Regions from separate parts of the Hoeflea sp. TYP-13 genome, predicted to be linked through region 3. Evidence: riboswitches for the same ligand, from Rfam matches in the RefSeq annotation. Region 3 holds a riboswitch; each other region holds the start of a gene.
What was found. A riboswitch is a leader RNA that binds a small molecule or an ion and turns the genes downstream of it on or off. The one in region 3 is predicted to bind cobalamin.
Positions count from the first base shown of each region.

Region 1: another riboswitch for cobalamin. It lies ahead of ABVT35_RS00510 (energy-coupling factor ABC transporter permease); the one in region 3 lies ahead of ABVT35_RS25655 (hypothetical protein).
Region 2: another riboswitch for cobalamin. It lies ahead of ABVT35_RS15795 (CbtB-domain containing protein); the one in region 3 lies ahead of ABVT35_RS25655 (hypothetical protein).

Region 1 covers NZ_JBFRBB010000001.1:113,518-119,844, reverse strand. The annotation lists gene ABVT35_RS00520 (sugar-binding transcriptional regulator) at 1-506, opposite strand, end outside; gene ABVT35_RS00515 (HAD family hydrolase) at 490-1,200, opposite strand; cobalamin riboswitch at 1,326-1,534, shown strand; gene ABVT35_RS00510 (energy-coupling factor ABC transporter permease) at 1,593-2,276, shown strand; gene ABVT35_RS00505 (CHASE2 domain-containing protein) at 2,409-4,295, shown strand; gene ABVT35_RS00500 (FecR domain-containing protein) at 4,292-4,930, opposite strand; gene mgtE (magnesium transporter) at 5,038-6,219, opposite strand.
Region 2 covers NZ_JBFRBB010000002.1:1,208,986-1,215,312, reverse strand. The annotation lists gene ABVT35_RS15810 (alpha/beta hydrolase) at 1-9, shown strand, start outside; gene ABVT35_RS15805 (cobyric acid synthase) at 107-1,555, shown strand; gene ABVT35_RS15800 (GGDEF domain-containing protein) at 1,851-2,636, shown strand; cobalamin riboswitch at 2,747-3,094, shown strand; gene ABVT35_RS15795 (CbtB-domain containing protein) at 3,142-3,321, shown strand; gene ABVT35_RS15790 (CbtA family protein) at 3,336-4,091, shown strand; gene cobU (bifunctional adenosylcobinamide kinase/adenosylcobinamide-phosphate guanylyltransferase) at 4,091-4,615, shown strand; gene cobW (cobalamin biosynthesis protein CobW) at 4,623-5,699, shown strand; gene cobN (cobaltochelatase subunit CobN) at 5,708-6,327, shown strand, end outside.
Region 3 covers NZ_JBFRBB010000005.1:562,564-568,890, reverse strand. The annotation lists gene ABVT35_RS25665 (TSUP family transporter) at 1-144, shown strand, start outside; gene ABVT35_RS25660 (hypothetical protein) at 144-1,067, shown strand; cobalamin riboswitch at 1,136-1,347, shown strand; gene ABVT35_RS25655 (hypothetical protein) at 1,510-1,833, shown strand; gene ABVT35_RS25650 (DUF1737 domain-containing protein) at 1,879-2,085, opposite strand; gene ABVT35_RS25645 (CoA ester lyase) at 2,082-3,014, opposite strand; gene ABVT35_RS25640 (hypothetical protein) at 3,246-3,476, shown strand; gene leuD (3-isopropylmalate dehydratase small subunit) at 3,660-4,265, shown strand; gene ABVT35_RS25630 (RidA family protein) at 4,297-4,677, shown strand; gene leuB (3-isopropylmalate dehydrogenase) at 4,727-5,839, shown strand; gene ABVT35_RS25620 (phosphatase PAP2 family protein) at 5,906-6,327, shown strand, end outside.

The sequences.
Region 1 (6,327 bases), on a different contig from region 3:
CGTTCGGCAAACCGGATGATCACGTTATAGGCCGTGGCAGACCCGTCCAGCATCATGTTGCCCAGCAGCGAGACCGCCGTGTGATGCGGACAGTCCATCGGGCGCAGCTGTTCGACACAGGCCCGCAGTGCCCTGCCCGTACCGAATGCGATCACCTTGGGCTCTTCCGATCTGAGATGCCGTTCCATCTCCGCAGCACCGGCCTGCGCAATTCCGGCAATGGAAAACGGCGCAGCCGGATCGCTGGGCACGACTTCGCACATCCGCAGTTCGAACTGCTGACTGATCATCTGGGACAGTTCCATGCAGCGCGCAATCGGATGATCCAGCCTGAATTTGATCAACTGCTCGCTGACGGCCAGTGAGACAAGCCGTTGTGCCGACTGCCTGGAGACACCGAGCTTTCTGGCAATTTCATCCTGCGTGTCGCCGACAACATAATAGAGCCAGCCGGCACGCGCAGCATCGTCCAGACGGTTTGCATCACTTTCAGATTTGCTGGCCACGCGGCCCCCTTGTGCTGTCCGGCCCCCTCAATGAAGGCACAATGTCATAGAATTTGCTCCAGGAATCAAATACCGCGCTGCCGCCGGCTTCCCTTTCGGCATGGGAACGGACTCCATCGAAATGGCTGCCGCCAATGTAGCGAAGAACGCTCATGCCGGCAGCGTTGGCTGCCTCCACACCCGGCATGCTGTCCTCAATCACAAGGCATCTTTCCGGCTCGAAACCCTCGCTTGCGGCCACATGAAGAAACAAATCGGGAGCCGGTTTGCCCTTCTCGACCTCGGATGCCGTATAGGTGTGATCGGCAAAATAGCGATCGAGGCCGGCGATCTTGAGAGACCGGTGCACCCGCTCGGGGCTGCTGCTCGTGGCGACGCAATAGGGCACGACGAGGGTTTCGAGAACGGCAAAGATTCCGTCGCTCGGCGACAGCCCTCCCTCAAAACTCTCCAGCAATATCCTGCGGTAATCGCTTTCGAAGCTTGCCGGCAGATCGAGATCGAACTGATTGCGGATGGATGCCGCGACCGTCGGGAAACTACGGCCCAGAAAATGGCGCTGAACATGCTGGAGGTCGATCTGCAGGCCGTGCCCCGCCAACAGCTCCATCAATGTCATCGCGCTAATGATTTCGCTGTCGATCAGCACGCCGTCACAATCAAAAATCACCAATTCCGGGCGTGGCGGGTCCATTGGCATCCGGCAAGATCTCGCGTGTCGTATCAAGTGCCCAGAACCTAGCCGGTATCTTATTTCATTCAAGTTGCAAATTTCTCTTAATCCGTCGCAGTCGACATTGCCCGCAGCAACGGGCACCGTTACGTTTCAGGGATTCGGGTTCCAAGCGGGCAAAGCCTGCTGGATTAAATGGGAACACGGTAGGGACGACCCAACAGGGGCCTGATCCGTGACTGCCCTCGCAACTGTGAGCGCATGCCGCTTCCACATGCCACTGGGATTTCCTGGGAAGGCGGAAGGACGGCGCAATGCGCGAGTCAGGAGACCTGCCCGGATAATACCTTGAACCGGCGTTGCCTGCCCGGCAGCGCTGCAAATGCACGACGGGTGCAAGAAAAGGAAACGACATGCATATCGAACCTGGCGTCGTCAACAGCGCCAAGCTTGTACTGAGCTACGCCACCGCGGCCGGTGCTGCCGGTATCGCCGCAAAACTAGCCTACAGTGACATCAAGAATAATGGCGGAATCTCGTCGTTGATGGTCCGCTCCATTGCAACGACGGCACTGGTCTTCAGCTTCTTTGAGGTTTTTCCGCATTATCCGATCGGCGTTTCGGAAGTGCATTTCATTCTTGGATCGACACTGTTCCTGATCTTCGGCGCAGGACCCGCCGCTATCGGACTGGCGCTTGGTCTGTTTGCACAGGGCGTCTTCTTTGCCCCATTCGACCTGCCGCAATACGGCATGAACATCACGACGCTGATCGTGCCGCTCATCGCAGTCAACGCGCTTGCCGGAAAGATCATTCCGGCCCGCACCGCTTACAAGGACGCCTCGTACAAACAGGCGCTGGCGCTGTCGACGGCCTATCAGGGCGGTATCGTCGCCTGGGTTGCCTTCTGGGCCTTCTACGGCAACGGGTTCGGCGCTGAAAACCTGGCGCAGATCGGAACCTTCGGCATTGCCTATATGAGTGTCATCATTATCGAGCCGGTACTCGACCTTGCCGTGCTCGCCGCCGCCAAGAGCTTCGGCCAGCTCGAGCGCAGCGGATTTTTCAACCGCCGCCTTTATTCGCCCGGCGCCTGATCCATGAGCTCCCGCGGGCTGCCGCGGGAGCTTCCCCTTTCCTGAACACACTGCCATTCATGGCAGTAATTGCCGCAATCGGCCTGCTGCACTACGCTTGCCGCCAAAATGCAGTAGAGGGGCTAATCCGGGTTGAGCCGATCTGTCAAAATCGGAAGACGGGAATTGATATCGGGCGGATTGGGAAGCCTCGTCACCCTCGTGGTTGCGCTGTTTTTCTGGATCAGCCCCCCGGCCGTTTCCGAAAGGCTCAATCAGCCGGCAATCGACGTGATCGCATCGATCTTGCCGCCGCCGGCAACCGACGCCATCGCGGTCGTCGATATCGACAGCGCCAGCCTGAGGCAATTCGAGGGACGGCGACTATCCCGCCTGCGATTGGCTGAACTCATTGAGGAAGTCTACAGCTTCGGCGCATCTGCCATAGCCGTTGACCTGGTGCTGGAGCCGCCCTGCGCCGCCGACCAGCCGGACGTTCGCAAGCTAGTGGCGGCAATCAGCACCGCGCCCGTTTCGATGGGGTTTTTGTTGTCGGGTGAGCCGACAACGGCACCACCGGTGCGCAGCCCGGTGGCGCTGGGCGCCGATGTCAGGCTGCCGCAAGCCTGGACAGCCGCAGGCGCGGAAATGTCCTGCATTCCACTGACAGACGCAGCGACGGGAATTTCAGCGCTTTCGCTCGCTGGGGATTTCGATGCGCGAATCCGCTCCGTGCCGGCCGTAATCGCCGTTCAGGACAGACCGTATCCTTCCCTTGCCGTCGATGCGATCCGGCTTTCGCAAAAATCCGGTTCGGTTCTGGTGTTTGGCGATCCGCCACAGTTGCGGGTGGGCGACGTGCAGGCTCGCCTTGATCGCGGCGGCAATATCAGATTGCGATTTTCGACGGCGGCGCAGCAGTTCGCTCGAACGATTGCAGCAAGCGATGTTCTTGTCGGAAATGTCGATCCCGTTGAAATTGCGGGCAAAACGGTTTTTATCGGCTCAAGCGCCGCCGAGCTTGGCGGATTGCGTCCGATACCCGGAAATCCGTTAAAGGCCTCCGTTCAGATACATGCGGATCTGGCCACCAATCTGCTTCTTGGATCCAGCCCCCATATGCCGGATTGGGCTAGGCAGTTATCAACAGTGGCCGCAGTCCTGGCCGGAATCATGCTGGCGTTTGTGGCTGTAACCACGAAGCCGGTTGTTACGGCCGCAATAACGCTTTTTTCCGGCACGGTCTGGCTCATTGCCTGCATCGCATTCCATCACCTGGCCAATGTCATTCTCGATCCGCTGGCCCCGGTTCTGTCCATGACTGCGGGAGCCGTTGCCAGCAGCGCCATTCAGTTTTCAGCCGTCCGCAAGGCCGAAACAATCATCCGCCAGCGCTTCGAGCAGCGCCTTCCGGGCGCTGTCGTGAAGAAGCTCGTCGCAGAACCGGACCTGCTGAAATTGAAGGGGGAGCAGCGCATTGCAACCTCCATGTTCACCGATGTCGAAGGTTTCACCACGACGACGGAGCGCATCAGCCCGACCGAAATGATCGGATTGCTTGATCGTTACTTCGAAGGGTTGACCGGAATTATCATCGCCCATGGCGGCATGATCGACAAAACCATCGGCGACGGCATTCACGCGCTTTTCAACGCGCCCGTCGATCTTGAGGGACACGCCGATGTTGCACTGTCCTGCGCACGCGAGATTCTCGCGTTTTCGGAAAATTTCAGACATTCCGGTTTCGCGGCGGAAGCCGGGTTCGGCCGCACCCGCATCGGCATAGAAACCGGAGAGGTCGTGCTCGGGGATGTCGGTGTCGCCGACCGGGTCGACTACACGGCCTTCGGCTCGTCGGTCAACACCGCGGCACGCCTGCAGGATGCCAACAAGCAGTTCGGCACATCCATATTGCTCGGTGAACATGCGAAGGCGATGGTGAGCGACAACGATCTGGAAGACATGGGTGAGATAGAATTGCGCGGAATCGGCACTGTTCGGGCGTACGGCGTCAGACCCAATGCAGACCAAAGCGACTAGTTCGGCTCGACACTCGCAAAAGCTTCGTCAATCCGCTCCTGCGACCATTTTGCAACCTGCGAAGCCGCGGCTCCCGGCTCGGCGATATCGACGCCGTCGCCGGGTCTCAGCAACTGCGAGACATCGGCGGCTGTAACTTCCAATTCGCCACGTTCCACAAAAACCCCGAAGACACCCCTGCTGGGACCTGCAAAAAACCGCGTTCCGCGGACACCGATCTGGCCGAAAACCGTTCTTACCGTCGTCGGCATTTTCGGCGCATCCTCCGGACGGTCGAATACGAGCGCACCGTTCGACAGATCGAATGTGCCCTGAACATCCGCAAGGTATTCATCGATCAGCAATTCGGTTTCCTCGCCAAGGCGCATGGACGTCTGGTCTCCAAGCCTCATTGCCAGGAAGCTGCGTTTACCGGTCCGGATCAGGTCACGAACCATCAGGTCCGCACCGATCTGCAGCTCAATGAGCCCGCCGCGCCGGTTTGCAGTTGCTTCGCCGGTGAGCTCCGTAACGCTGCCGATCGGATCGGCTGCCAGGCCCTTGCGCGAAAAAGCCAGGGCACCGGCGCACCCGGCAGCGGCTGTCAAAAACCGCCTGCGGTTTGGGTGTCCTGAACGCTTATTGTGCATTGTCATCAAAGGCCTATCCATTTGCCGGCGTAGTGTGTCGCTCAATTATGCGTTCAATGTGGCGCGCGCTTTGCCCGCAGTTGAGACGCATATGAGATTCCAAAGCCAAACCTTCAAAGTCCCAAGATCGAGGTCGTGATCATGAAATACATGAGCAGGCCGGTGGTATCCACAATGGTCGTCAGTGCGGGGCCTGCCATGACGGCCGGGTCCTGCCGCACTTTCAATGCCGCCAGCGGCAGGAGTGCGCCGATGACGGCGGATACAATCACCTGCACTGCGATCGCCACACCGATAGCAAAGGCAATCATGTGAAGCGTCAGTCCCTGCGGGACATCCGCACTGTTTGAAATGAACAGCACTTTTGCCCAGGCAAAGGCAAAGAGCATTGCCGCGAGCAAAAGAGCAACCCGCAATTCGCGCCACAAAATACGCAGGCCGCTGCCCGTGGTCACGTGTCCTGTCGCGATCGAGCGGATCAAGAGACCTGATGTCTGCGTGCCGACATTGCCTCCGGTGTCCGCCACCATCGGCATATAAAGCGCCAGTATGACAAGCACATCCAGTGCGTTCTCATAGATATGCACGACATAGCCGGCAAGCAGCCCGGCAATGGCAAGACCCAGGATCCAAGGCGCGCGGCGTCCGAAATCCCGCCACAACGGAACATCGAGATAATCCTGGTCCGTCTCACCGGTCACGGCTGAAAATCGCTGCATGTCTTCTGATGCTTCGGCCTCCAGACGCGTGAATGCATCGTCATGGGAAATTATGCCGACCAGACGGTTCTGCCCGTCAACAACAGGCAGCGCCGACTGTCCGCTCTGCGCGACCTGGCGTGCCGCGTCTTCAGCCGCCAGGTCGACGGGAACGGCATCGACGGTGCGTGTCATTACATCGGCAACGCGGGCCTCTTTCGGCGCCTGAAGAAGTTCACGAAGGCCAACGCTTCCGAGCAGCCTGCGCTCTGAATCGACGATATAGGCGATGTAGATGGTCTCCGCGGTATCTTCGGCAACGAGCTGCCGAACCGCATCGCTGCACCGCGTTGCCGCATCGAGATCGGCATAGCGCGAATTCATCAATCCGCCGGCAACCTCTTCCGAATAATCGGCGAGGCGTGCGATTTCGGCGCGGCGGTCTCCGGCGATCCTGGCACTTATCGCTCCTCGGCGCCTTGCCGGGAGTTTTCTCAGCAACCGTGCCGCATCATCAGGCTGCAGATCGTCAATGCGCCGGATGATCTCATCATCGCCCAACTGCGCCAGCGTTTTCTTTTCGAGCTTTGCTTCCATGAAATCTCTCGACCTTTGCCCTCAGCACGCCGAAGGACGGCAAACAATTTTTGCACCCGCGTCCCGCGGACCAGGAATGGACTTGCGACAGTCCCCGATCACGCGCCC
Region 2 (6,327 bases), on a different contig from region 3:
GACGAATAGGCCCACGGAGCGGCGCACGCTATCGCTTCGGTGTTAAGCCTCATACAGGCAGATTTATTGGCTTTGCAGCACCGGTTTACAGTGATAGCAATCGGCCATGACAAAGGCGATCATGCTTCAGGGTACCGGGTCGGATGTCGGCAAGACCGTGCTGGTGGCCGGGCTTTGCCGGCTGGCCGCCAATCGCGGCCTGAAGGTGCGCCCGTTCAAACCGCAGAACATGTCGAACAATGCGGCTGTTGCGGATGATGGCGGTGAAATAGGCAGGGCGCAGTGGCTTCAGGCTATGGCCTGCCGTGTTGAACCCTCTGTTCATATGAACCCGGTTCTGCTCAAGCCGCAATCCAATTCCGGATCGCAGATCGTGGTTCAGGGCAAGGTTTGGGGTCAGGCCGGCGGGCGCGATTATCAGGGTCTGAAAAGCAAGCTTCTGTCAGCGGTGATGGAAAGCTGGCAAACGGTCAACGGCGATGCCGATTTGGTCATCGTAGAGGGGGCCGGCTCGCCTGCGGAAATCAACTTGCGCGCCAATGACATTGCCAATATGGGCTTTGCGACGGCGGCTAATGTGCCGGTTGTTCTCGTGGGTGATATCGACCGCGGCGGCGTCATCGCCTCGCTGGTAGGCACGCATAAGATCCTGCCGAAGGAAGACCGGCAAATGATTGTCGGCTATCTTATCAACAAGTTTCGTGGCGATGTATCGCTTTTTGACGACGGTATCGCGCAGATCGAGCGCTTCACCGGTTGGCCTTGCTTCGGTGTCATCCCGTGGCTCGCCGACGCCGGCCGGTTGCCGGCGGAGGATTCCGTTGTGCTTGAGCGTATGGCGCGCGGCGAAGGCAAGGCGCTGAAGGTGGCCGTTCCCGTTCTCGACCGCATTGCCAACTTCGACGACCTTGATCCTCTTGCAGCGGAAAAGGACGTGGAAATCGTCATGGTGCGTCCGGGTGACAGGCTTCCGCAGGATGCCGGTCTGGTCGTCGTTCCGGGGTCAAAATCCACCATCTCAGATCTTGTCGCGTTCAGGCAGCAGGGCTGGGACCGGGAATTGGAACAGCATGTTCGCCGAGGTGGCCGCGTTATCGGCATATGTGGCGGCTTTCAGATGCTCGGTAGCAAGGTCAGCGATCCGGACGCCATCGAAGGTGATGTGACCGAAATCGACGGCCTGGGGTTGCTGGACGTCGAAACAATCATGGAACCGGCGAAGACCGTGCGCAATTCCAAGGCATGGAGCGTGCCTTACGACGTTGCGCTGTCCGGCTACGAAATTCATCTCGGGCGCACACAAGGGCCAGATTGCGCCCGGCCGTTCTGCAGGATCAACGATCATGCCGATGGGGCAATGTCCAAGGATGGCCGTGTGGCAGGTACTTATCTCCACGGATTGTTCGAAGACGACGCGTTTCGCCGGCTTTATCTGTCCGACCTTGGTGTTAGCGGCGGCGACGTCAACTACCGCGCTGAAGTGGACAGCGCACTCGACCGGATCGCGGCACAGTTGGATGGTCTGATAAGTCCTGATTTCCCCGGATTCGGCTAATTTTCCGGGCCTGTCATTAACTCGCCGCTAACCGTGTTTCCTAAACTGGTGTTGGTGTTTTCACGCTAATGTGTAGGTAGTTTATTCGGCCAAAATGAAATTGGCCAAATCCATGCTTACTTAAAGCCTGGATCGCCTGAACCGTGTAAACGGCAGCAGGCAGGCGAATGAATATTGCTCTGCCCTTGGGCCGGGTTTCGCTGATGCACAGGTGTGGATGCGCGATTCCGACCATAGGCAGCTACGGTGCCGATGTTCCGGCATTGTTTTGGCAACGCTTGTGTAGGAGGCCGCGGTGATATACCCGGATTTGACGTTTTCCGGCGTCTTAAAAAGCAGAATGCGCCCGATCGTTGCGCGATCGCTGCTGCTGTTTGTGGCTATTATCCTGTTCTCCCAGGGCGTGAATGCCTATTTCAATGCCGATCTGACGGGTGCGGAACGCATAGCCAATATCATTTTGTGCCTGAAGATTACGTCGATCGTCGCCGTGCCGTTCATACTCTACGTGGTCCTGCTTCAGGCGCGTGCGGATGTGGCGGCAGATTATTTCCGGCTTCTATCCCGGACCGACCATCTTACCGGTCTGCTCAACAGACGTGCGTTCCTCGATTTGCTGAAAAGCAGAAAAAACCGCGAAGACAAGCAGCAAAGAGACAGCAGTGCGCTTCTTGTCATCGACCTTGATCATTTCAAGCAGGTCAACGACAAGTATGGGCATGATGCCGGGGACGCCATATTGCAGCAGGTTGCCGATCTTTTCCGCATCAATCTGCGTGCCGACGATGTTGTTGCGCGCTTTGGCGGCGAGGAGTTCGCGGTGGCGCTCAATCGAGGCACCGCGCGTGAAACGTGGCAAGTCGCTCAGCGGCTGCGTCATGCGGTCGAACGCAACGTCTTTCTCTTCGGTACACATGAAATCAGGCTGACGATCAGCATAGGTCTTGTCAGGTACTGCAATGGCCAGAAACTCGAAACCGCTTTGCGCCAGGCCGATCTGCTCACCTACAAGTCGAAAAAGGACGGTCGCAACCGGATCAGTTTCCCGCAAGAGCAGTTCAATTTGCCGACGGCCGCATAATCTCCATCACCATCCAATCGGTCCATGCAGGCAGCCGCCACGACCCGGGCGTTCGTTTTGGAAACGTCATGTGACGCTTTCACGATTGACAGCGCCTTGCGTCAGGGCCTATCAATCAGGCTACGAATGGTCCGACCAAGGCAAAGCCTTTAGGATCAAATGGGAATGCGACGGGTGGACCCAAATCGGGCGCTTTAATCGCAGCCGACCCCGCGACTGTAGAGCGGATAGGCGACCCCAACCGCCGGACTGCGAGCTTTCGTTCAAAAGAAGAAAGCGTGGCTCCGGTGGAAAGCCACTGAAGTGGCGGTGCAATGAACCGGGCTGGACGCCTCTAGAAATCTGCGAATCGTCCGCCTTTGTACCGCAACACTTTGGGAAGGTGAGGGGAAGTCGGACGGGCCGTCAGGCCGGTCGATCCGCGAGCCAGGAAACCTGCCATTCGTAAAGGGCGATTATGCCCGCACTGCAATGGGATGTTCCCGGGCCAGACACGGAGGTTGCTATGGCTGTACAATCACTTTCTTCTGCCGTTTCACTGAGCGGCACGCAACGCATGACGATCGCGCTTTCGGCGCTGTTGCTCGGCGTATTTCTCGTCTATGGAGCCGGGCTGGCCAATTCGGCCGTGCTGCACGACACTGCGCACGATACCCGTCACTCCTATGGCTTTCCCTGCCACTAGGGAATTGAAGCGACATGATTATCCGTTTTTTGCTTGCCGCGATCGTGGCAGGCCTGCTTTCCGGTGTGCTGATGACAGGCGCGCAGGAGCTCAAAGTCACACCGCTTATCCTGCACGCGGAACAATATGAAAACACCGGCGGCGAAACCGAGCACAGCACGGTCGCGCCGCTACCGGGGTTTTATTTGCTGGCGGAGCAGTTCAGCCCTGTAGCGGCAGCATACGCTCACGGAGATGAGGCGCATGGCGACGAAGGGGAGACCGGCGGGATTCTGTTCGGCCTCGACCGGTTCGGCGGCACGCTGATGGCCAATCTGGTTACCGGGGCAGGCTTCGGCCTGATTCTTCTGGCGGCCAGCCTCTTGACCGGTATGGAAATCACCTTGCGGAACGGCGTTCTTTGGGGCGCGGCCGGATGGCTTGCATTCCAGTTCTTCCCGGCAATCGGTCTGCCGCCCGAACTGCCCGGATTTCCGGCAGCAGACCTATTGGAGCGTCAAAGCTGGTGGCTGGCGACCGTGGTCCTGTCAGCGATTGGTCTCTATTTCCTGGTGCTGCGCGATGCTGCCTGGGCAAAGGCTCTGGGTGTCGTCCTGCTGGCCGCGCCGCATCTTTACGGCGCTCCGCAGCCGACCGACATCACAAGTGATGTTCCGGCATTGCTCGGTGCGGAATTTGCCGTAGCGGCCTTGGCGACGACGGCCTTCTTCTGGGTTGTTCTCGGGATGTTGCTTGGCGGCGCGATGGAACGGTACGGGCGCACGCAGTAATGAGCCTCAATCGCTCCGGCACGACGTTTGTCCTCGGCGGTGCCCGCTCGGGTAAATCGGCTCATGCGGAGCGGTTGATCATCGATTCCGGCCTGGAGGCTGTCTATGTCGCCACGGGCCGGTCATTCGATCAGGAAATGGACGAACGTATCCGGCAACACAAACAGCGCCGCGGCGGTTCATGGCGGACCATCGAAGAGCCGCTGGCGCTTGTCGATGTGTTGCAGGAACAGTCCGGAGAAGATCGGGCCGTTTTGGTGGATTGCCTGACGCTTTGGGTTACGAACCTGATGATGGAAGAACGGGATGTAGATGCGGAGGCATTGCAACTGGCCGATTGCCTTGGCGGTCTTGGTGGTGCGATCGTCTTGGTTTCAAACGAGGTGGGCCTTGGCATCGTGCCGGAAAACAGGATGGCGCGCGAATTTCGTGATCATGCCGGAAGGCTGCATCAGATGATCGCTGAAAAGGCGGATGAAGTTTACCTTATAGCGGCCGGATTGCCGCTGAAAATGAAGGGTTGAGAATACCATGCAGGGACAGAAAATTCCCGCGACGGTCATCACCGGTTTCCTGGGAGCCGGAAAAACCACAATGATCCGCAACCTCCTGAGCGAGGCGGCCGGGCGAAAAATTGCGCTCATCGTCAATGAGTTTGGCGATCTCGGCGTCGATGGCGAGGTGCTGAAGGGCTGCGGCGCGGAAAACTGCACCGAGGACGATATTGTCGAGCTGACAAATGGCTGCATTTGCTGCACCGTTGCCGATGATTTCATTCCGACGATGGAAAAACTGCTGGAACGCGACGAGCGTCCCGATCACATCGTTATCGAAACCTCGGGCCTGGCATTGCCACAGCCGCTCGTTGCCGCCTTCAATTGGCCGGGCATCAAGACCCAAGTCACCGTTGACGGTGTGATCACGGTTGTCGACAGCGCGGCCGTTGCCGGTGGCCGGTTTGCGGACGATCACGACAGGCTGGACGCACAGCGGAAGGCTGACGATGCGCTCGATCATGAAAGTCCTCTGGAAGAGCTGTTCGAAGATCAGCTGACCGCCGCCGACCTCATCATTCTCAACAAGGCTGATCTAGTCGATGCGGAAGGACTTGAGGCCGTGCGGGCGGATGTGACCGGCCGGTCGCGACGCAGTCCTGCCGTGGTGACATCGCACCAGGGGCAGGTGCCGTCAAAGGTGCTGCTGGGTCTCGGCATGGAAACGGAAAACGACATCAATAACCGCAAGTCCCATCACGAGATTGAACACGAAGCCGCCCATGAGGCCGGCGAAGACCATCATCACGATCACGATGAATTCGAGAGCTTTGTCGTCGAGACCGGCGAGATTGCCGATCAGGATTCCTTTATCGAGTCTCTCAAGAGCATCATTGCTGGCCATGATATCCTGCGTCTGAAGGGTTTTGCGCATATTCCCGGTAAGCCGATGCGTCTTGTGGTGCAAGGGGTTGGCGCGCGGATAGACAGCTATTTCGATCGCCCATGGTCACCGGGTGAACAGCCCGGAACGCGGCTTGTCGTTATCGGTCTGCATGACATCGACCAGGCAGAAATTGCCGAGGCGATCCGTCAGGCCGCTCAAAAAGGCTAACCGAAACCATGCATCTGCTTCTTGCCCAGAAAGGATCGATAGCGGACGGTGACGAAGCCGTTGATCTTGGGCAGACGCCAGGGGATGTGCTGTTCCTGACTGCGGCCGACACGGAACTTGCAAGCCTTGCAACGGCGCGTTCTGCCCTGGGTGAAACCGCACCCGATTTGCGCCTCGCCAACCTGATGGAGCTTCGCCACCCGATGTCGGTCGACACCTATGTCGAGCGGACTGCCGGCAAGGCGAAGCTGATTATCGTGCGGGCGCTTGGCGGTGCGAGTTACTTTTCCTATGCGCTGGAGGCATTGCATGGCGCTGCAGTGAGCAACAGCATGGCGATGGCGGTGCTGCCGGGGGACGACAAGCCGGACCCCGGTCTTGCGCAGTTCTGCACATTGCCGGGCGAGGATGTTCAGGCACTGTGGCAATATCTGATCGAGGGCGGGGCGCAAAACGCTGTTTCGTTCCTGCAATATTGCTCGGCATTGCTGGGCAAGGCCGAAAAGCCGCAGGAGGCTGCGCCGCTTTTGAAATCGGGCCTTTGGTGGCCCGGCCATGTCAATCCGTCGCTGCATGATGTGGTTGCGAAAGACAATGCCCAACCGGTGGTTCCCATCTGTTTTTACCG
Region 3 (6,327 bases):
GCGCTCGCCATGGCGCCGCCCATGGTCTTCGGCCTATGGCTGGCGCATCGCTTCCGGCTCGGATTTGCCAGGTGGTACCGGCCATGGCTGCTCGCCGTGTCAGGCGCGGCGGGCCTGCTCCTGATCGTCCGGGGGCTGTCGTGATGCGGATCCTGCTCCTGCCGTTTCAACTTGCAGCAACCCATGGCCGCTGGCTGCTCGTCGCGGGATTGTGCGCGGCGGTGGCATTTCCAGAGCTTGCGGCCCTGATGCAGGATCATCTGCCCGCAGCGGTCGCGTTGTTGCTGTTTTTTTCGGCGCTGCGTGTCGGGCCCCGGCAAGCCATCGGCGCGACGCGTGACCTTGGACATTCGCTTTATCTGGTGGGTGCTCTTCAGCTCGTTTGCCCGGTGGTTTTTGCCGGCATCCTGATCGCGACCGGGTGGAACAGTCCCTTGGCCCTGGGCCTGGCGCTGATGCTCACGGCTTCTCCCATTTCGGGAAGCCCAAGCCTGACGTTCCTGCTCGGCAAGGATGCTGCGCCGGCGCTGCGTTTGTTGATCGCGGGCACCGCATTGCTGCCGCTGACGACCATTCCGGTTTTCTGGCTGCTGCCTGAGCTCGTTGCCGGAGAAGGCGTGTTCGGCGCTGCCCTGCGTCTGCTTCTTCTCATCGGTATCGCGACATCGATCGCTTTTTTCATTCGCGGAGTATTGCTGAAGAACCCGGGACCGGCGAGTCTGAGTGCTATCGAAGGCATGGCGGCACTGACGATGGCGATCATGGTGGTCGGGCTGATGGCCGCCATCCGGCCGGCGATCACGCAAAATCCCGGTGGCCTTCTGTTCAACCTCTTCATTGCCTTCGCTGCCAATTTCGGCCTTCAGATCGGTTCGTACCTGTTGTTGAAACGGAAGCTGCCGCAGCAAAGCGCCGGAATAGCCGTTTCGGCCGGAAACCGAAACATTGCTCTGTTTCTGGCTGCTCTGCCTGTTGGTGTCATGGAGCCCATGCTGTTGTTTATCGGCTGCTATCAGGTGCCAATGTATCTGACGCCGATCCTGCTGCGCCGATTTTACCGTTCCTGATGGCAATACGGTTCGGTTGTGCGACGCAATGCGTCGCATGTGTGTTCCCTTTTTTTCGTCCGATCGGGTAAATTCTCAGGTGTGAAGGTTCTTTGCCGCGATTCGCGTGATGCAACGCATGTGGCGGAGCCAAGAGGGAAGTCGGTGCAATTCCGGCGCTGCCCCCGCAACTGTAAGCGGTGAGTCTCTCCCGATCGCCACTGGTTCAAGAACCGGGAAGGCGGGAGCTGAAGATGAAGACCCGCGAGCCAGGAGACCTGCCTTCACAAGCAACTGCAACCCGGGCGGGGTGCCCCGGAAGAGCGGCGGCGTCGGCTAAGGCCGGCGAACCTGCACTTTCTTTGCCCCGTCTCTGCCTTTGAAGGAGAGACATATGCAAATTACGACCATATATGACCGACACCTTCCCATGCCATTTTGCGCAACAATGGGAGGCTGACTCATGCGTCCTATGCAAGACAGCAGCGACCTCGGCAGGCTGGTGCGCCGGATAGGAAAGCCGGACCGCGCCAATGTTGTCGCGATACGGAAGGACCGCAGCTTTGAACCGCTGTCGGCGGAAGAGGCGCTTGTGTGCTGGATGCTTGATCTGCCGGACGATGCGGCAATACCGAAAGCGGCGCGCCATGCCCTCAGATATGCCGACGCAGGAAGTGCCAACAGCCCGGAAGTCGAGCGTTTCTGCGGTTATCTGCGTCAGGCCATGACCGCTGCAGGCAACAGTCCGCGGCTAAGGCGGGGCGGCAGGCGCAGCCGGCGTTCCTGACCGATCCGTACTTAAATACCGATCGTTTCTTTAAGCATCCCGGCTCTATTGCTCGCCGAGTTTCATATCCGGGCTGTAGGTCTTGCCTGACACATGCTTGATAACGGCCTGGGCGCACTGCATCGCCCCGGTCTCGTTGTTGTAGCCGTATGCCGGGTCGCCGTGCAACTCCCAGCCATCGTGGAGCGCTTCGCTGACCTTGTGGCAAAAGCTTGAATCATCGGGGCCCGTCAGCAGCCTGTACAATTTCATCGCGCAACTCCGTCCTGTTTCGGGTTCTGCTGCAATGCAGCCTTCTTCAAGAGCTTTTCGGCCTGCTCCAGGTGCAGCCGCTCAACCATTTTCCCGTCTATCTGTATCACACCCTTGCCCGCGTTCTCGGCTTTGGAAAACGCTGCGACGATCGAATGCGCCACGGTTATTGCGTCGGCGTCCGCTCCGAAGACGTCATTCGCGGCCTCGATCTGCGCCGGGTGGATAAGGGTCTTGCCGTCAAAACCCATCAGGCGCCCGGTCTCGCATTCGGAGCGAAAGCCGTCTGGATCGCGAAAATTGTTATAAACGCCGTCGAGGGCATCCAGACCCGCTGCCCGCGCCGCCAGGATGATCTGCATCAGCCAGGGCTGCATGAACGAGCGCCCGTCCGGAAGTACAACGCCGGTGTCCTTGGCAAGATCATTGGTGCCTGCCACCAGGCAGTCCAGCCTTCCTTGGGACCGGTTGCCCGTATCGGCAATGGAAACCGCATTCGAAATGCCCCGCGGCGTTTCCACCATTGCCCACAGCCGGATCTCCTCTTCAGGATCGAGATCCGAAAGGATCGCCTCGGCTTCGAGTATATCACCGGCCCGCTCGGCCTTCGGCAGCAGGATTGCATCCGGAAGGCAGGCACAGGCTGCTTCCAGATCATCGCCACCCCATTCGCTGGCAAGTGCGTTGATGCGAATGACGTATTCTTTGTCCGCGCTACGTATTTCGGAAAGCCAGTTCTTCAAAGTGCCGCGCGCCCGTGCCTTGTCGTCGGGACCGACTGCGTCCTCGAGGTCAATAATCACCGCATCGCAGGCAAGACCGGCGGCTTTTTCCATGGCCCGGCTGTTGTTGGCCGGAACGTAAAGGACCGAACGGCGGGCGCGGACCGGACGGGAAAGTCCGGCAGTGCTGTCATTTGGCTGTGTCATCGTGTCTATTTGCCTGCGAAAACCATGATGCGCAAGACACCGAAACAGCGGCTTCGAATTTCGGGGATTTTCAGGCCCACGGGTCAACATGTCCGATTTGTAAGGTTCGGGCGGTTGAAAAAGGCAGGCGCAATGACCAATTGAATTACAAGGCCCGATCCCCATCGGGTGCTTGATATGGCCGGCTGTTACCCGGTCGATGGAAAAGGTTTGAAAGCGGGGGGTTAGGTTATGGAAAATCTTCGCGCAATTATCGTCGGTATCATCGGGTTGGCAATTGCCGCCCTGATGATCGTCGTCATGGCCACTGTCGGGCTTGCTGTCGTTGGCTTTGCCGTCGTTGCCGGCGCCATCGGTCTGATCGCCGTAAAACTCGGTTATCGTCCGAAGGTCCACACCGAACACAAACGCCGCGGACCGCGCGTATGGAATGACGGTCACGGCACCATCATCGATATGTAGTTTCGAAATTCGCCCTGGGCCGTTTCGATCAAATCACTCAATTTGATCATGAAACGGTCCAAAGCACTTCTTTTTCCGCGTCAGCTTTGATAAACGCTTGGCAAAAGACATATTGCCAGCCGCCGGCCGGCCTCCGAACGAGAGGACCTGGCTATGCTGGCGTTGGAAGTTGAGGTTCTCGTGATGAAGAAATTTTCCAGACTCAGCGGCGTTGCGGCGCCCCTGCCGATCGTCAATGTCGACACGGACATGATCATCCCGAAGGACTATCTGAAAACCATCAAGCGTACCGGCCTGGGCAAAGGGCTTTTTGCCGAAATGCGTTTCAAGGACGATGGTTCGAAGAATGAGGATTTTGTCCTCAACAAACCCGCCTATGAAAACGCCCAGATACTGGTTGCGGGTGACAATTTCGGTTGCGGCTCCTCACGCGAGCACGCGCCCTGGGCACTGATGGATTACGGCATTCGCTGCGTCATCTCCACCAGCTTTGCCGATATCTTCTACAACAACAGCTTCAAGAACGGCCTGCTGCCGATTGTCGTCAGCCAGGAAGAGCTCGATCTGCTGATGGACGACGCCTCGCGCGGCGCCAACGCTACTATTACCGTCGATCTGGTGACCCAGGAGATCCACGGGCCGGACGGCGGCGTCATCAAGTTCGATATTGATCCTTTCAAGAAGCACTGTCTGTTGAACGGTCTCGATGATATCGGCCTGACGATGGAGAAGGATCATCATATCGATCGCCACGAAGGCCATATTTCCAACCATCGCCCGTGGCATTGACATTATCTCGCTCTAAATTCGGAGAGCCGATATGCGCAAACTGATTTCGACCGGTTCGCCTTTTGAAGAGGCTGCCGGCTATTCCCGGGCGGTCGTTCAGGGTGATTTCTGCTTCGTGGCCGGTACGACAGGCTACGACTATGAATCGATGCAGATGCCGAAGAGGGTCGAAGAGCAGACCCAGAACGCCCTGCTGACCATCGAAAGAACTTTGACGGAGGCCGGATTCAAGCTCTCCGATATTGTCAGGGTCCAGTATTACATTACCGATGCCTCGGATGCCGGGCGTGTGTTTCCCATCGTGGGCGAGTTTTTCGCCGATATCAGGCCTGCCGCCACCATGCTGGTCACGGGTCTGATCCGTCCGGAAATGCGCGTCGAAATCGAGGCGACGGCTTATCGGCCGTCCTGACGTATCCGGTCGGGGCCGGCTTTCAAAAAACAAAGACAAAGGACAGATAATGGCAACGCGCAAACTTCTCCTGCTTCCCGGTGACGGGATCGGTCCGGAGGCGATGAATGAGGTCAGAAAGCTGATTGCCTTCATGAATGAAGGGCTTCAGGCCGGGTTCGAGATCGAGGAAGGCCTCGTGGGCGGCTCGGCCTTTGATGTGCACGGCCTGTCTATTTCCGAAGACGATATGAAGCTGGCGCTTGCAGCCGATGCCGTTCTCTTCGGCGCGGTCGGTGGCCCGAAATGGGACGATGTGCCCTATGAAGTGCGGCCTGAAGCCGGACTGCTGCGCCTGCGCAAGGATATGGAGCTGTTTGCCAATCTGCGCCCCGCCATCTGCTATCCGGCTCTTGCCGATTCCTCTTCGCTGAAAAAGGATGTTGTCGAGGGCCTTGATATCCTGATCGTGCGCGAACTGACTGGCGGCGTCTATTTCGGAGAGCCAAAGGAGATCATCGATCTCGGCAATGGCCAGAAGCGCGGCATTGACACGCAGATTTACGACACGTATGAAATCGAGCGCATTTCCGGTGTGGCTTTCGAACTTGCAAGGACGCGTGGCAACAAGGTCACGTCCATGGAAAAGCGCAATGTGATGAAATCAGGTGTTTTGTGGAACGAGGTCGTTACCGCAACTCATCAGGCGAAATACCAGGACGTGGAACTGGAACACATGCTGGCCGATGCCGGCGGCATGCAGCTGGTGCGCTGGCCGAAGCAGTTCGACGTCATTGTCTGCGACAATTTGTTTGGCGACATGCTTTCCGACGTTGCCGCCATGCTGACCGGATCTCTGGGTATGCTGCCGTCCGCCTCGCTCGGCGCGCCCGATGAAAAGACCGGCGTGCGCAAGGCTTTGTACGAACCCGTTCACGGGTCGGCCCCGGACATTGCCGGCAAGGGCCTTGCCAATCCGATCGCAAAGATCGCGTCTTTTGCCATGTGCCTGCGCTATTCCTTCAACATGGTCGAAGAAGCCGATTTGCTTGAAAAAGCCATCGCCAATGTTCTTGACAGCGGCCTTCGCACCGCCGATATCGCCTCGCCACACCTGCCGACGGTCAACACGTCGGAAATGGGCGATGCGGTGCTGGAACAATTCAAGAAACTGACCGCCTGATGTAGTGTGCCCGGTCGCGCGATAGCGCGGTGCTGATGCCGCCTGCAATAAACGACGGACGATGTGATGGACGCTCAAAATGCAGACAGCGGGACAAATGGCATCCAGCGCGCCGGGCGCCAGTTGTCTCAGCGGATCCGGTCCAACGTAACCGCAAATCGCGCGCTGATGAAAAGGCGGCGCAAAAACCGCAATTTATCCATCCGTGTGCACGGATTTCGCTATTTCTTCCTTGTCGCCATGACGGTCTTTTTGGCCGCGGTCGTTCTCGACAACCCGGTCGGGGCCTATCGTGGCAAGTGGCCGCCCGAGATCCTATGGTGGGCGTCGGAGCTGACCGATATTGCGAAATCCGGCTGGATACTCGTTCCCACCGGGCTCCTCGTCCTTATCGGGTTCGGGCTGGACTGGAGCCGCTTTAGAGCCCGCACCCAACTGACGCTTGCAAAATGGGTCTCGGCGAGCGGATATATCTTTCTTTCCGTCGG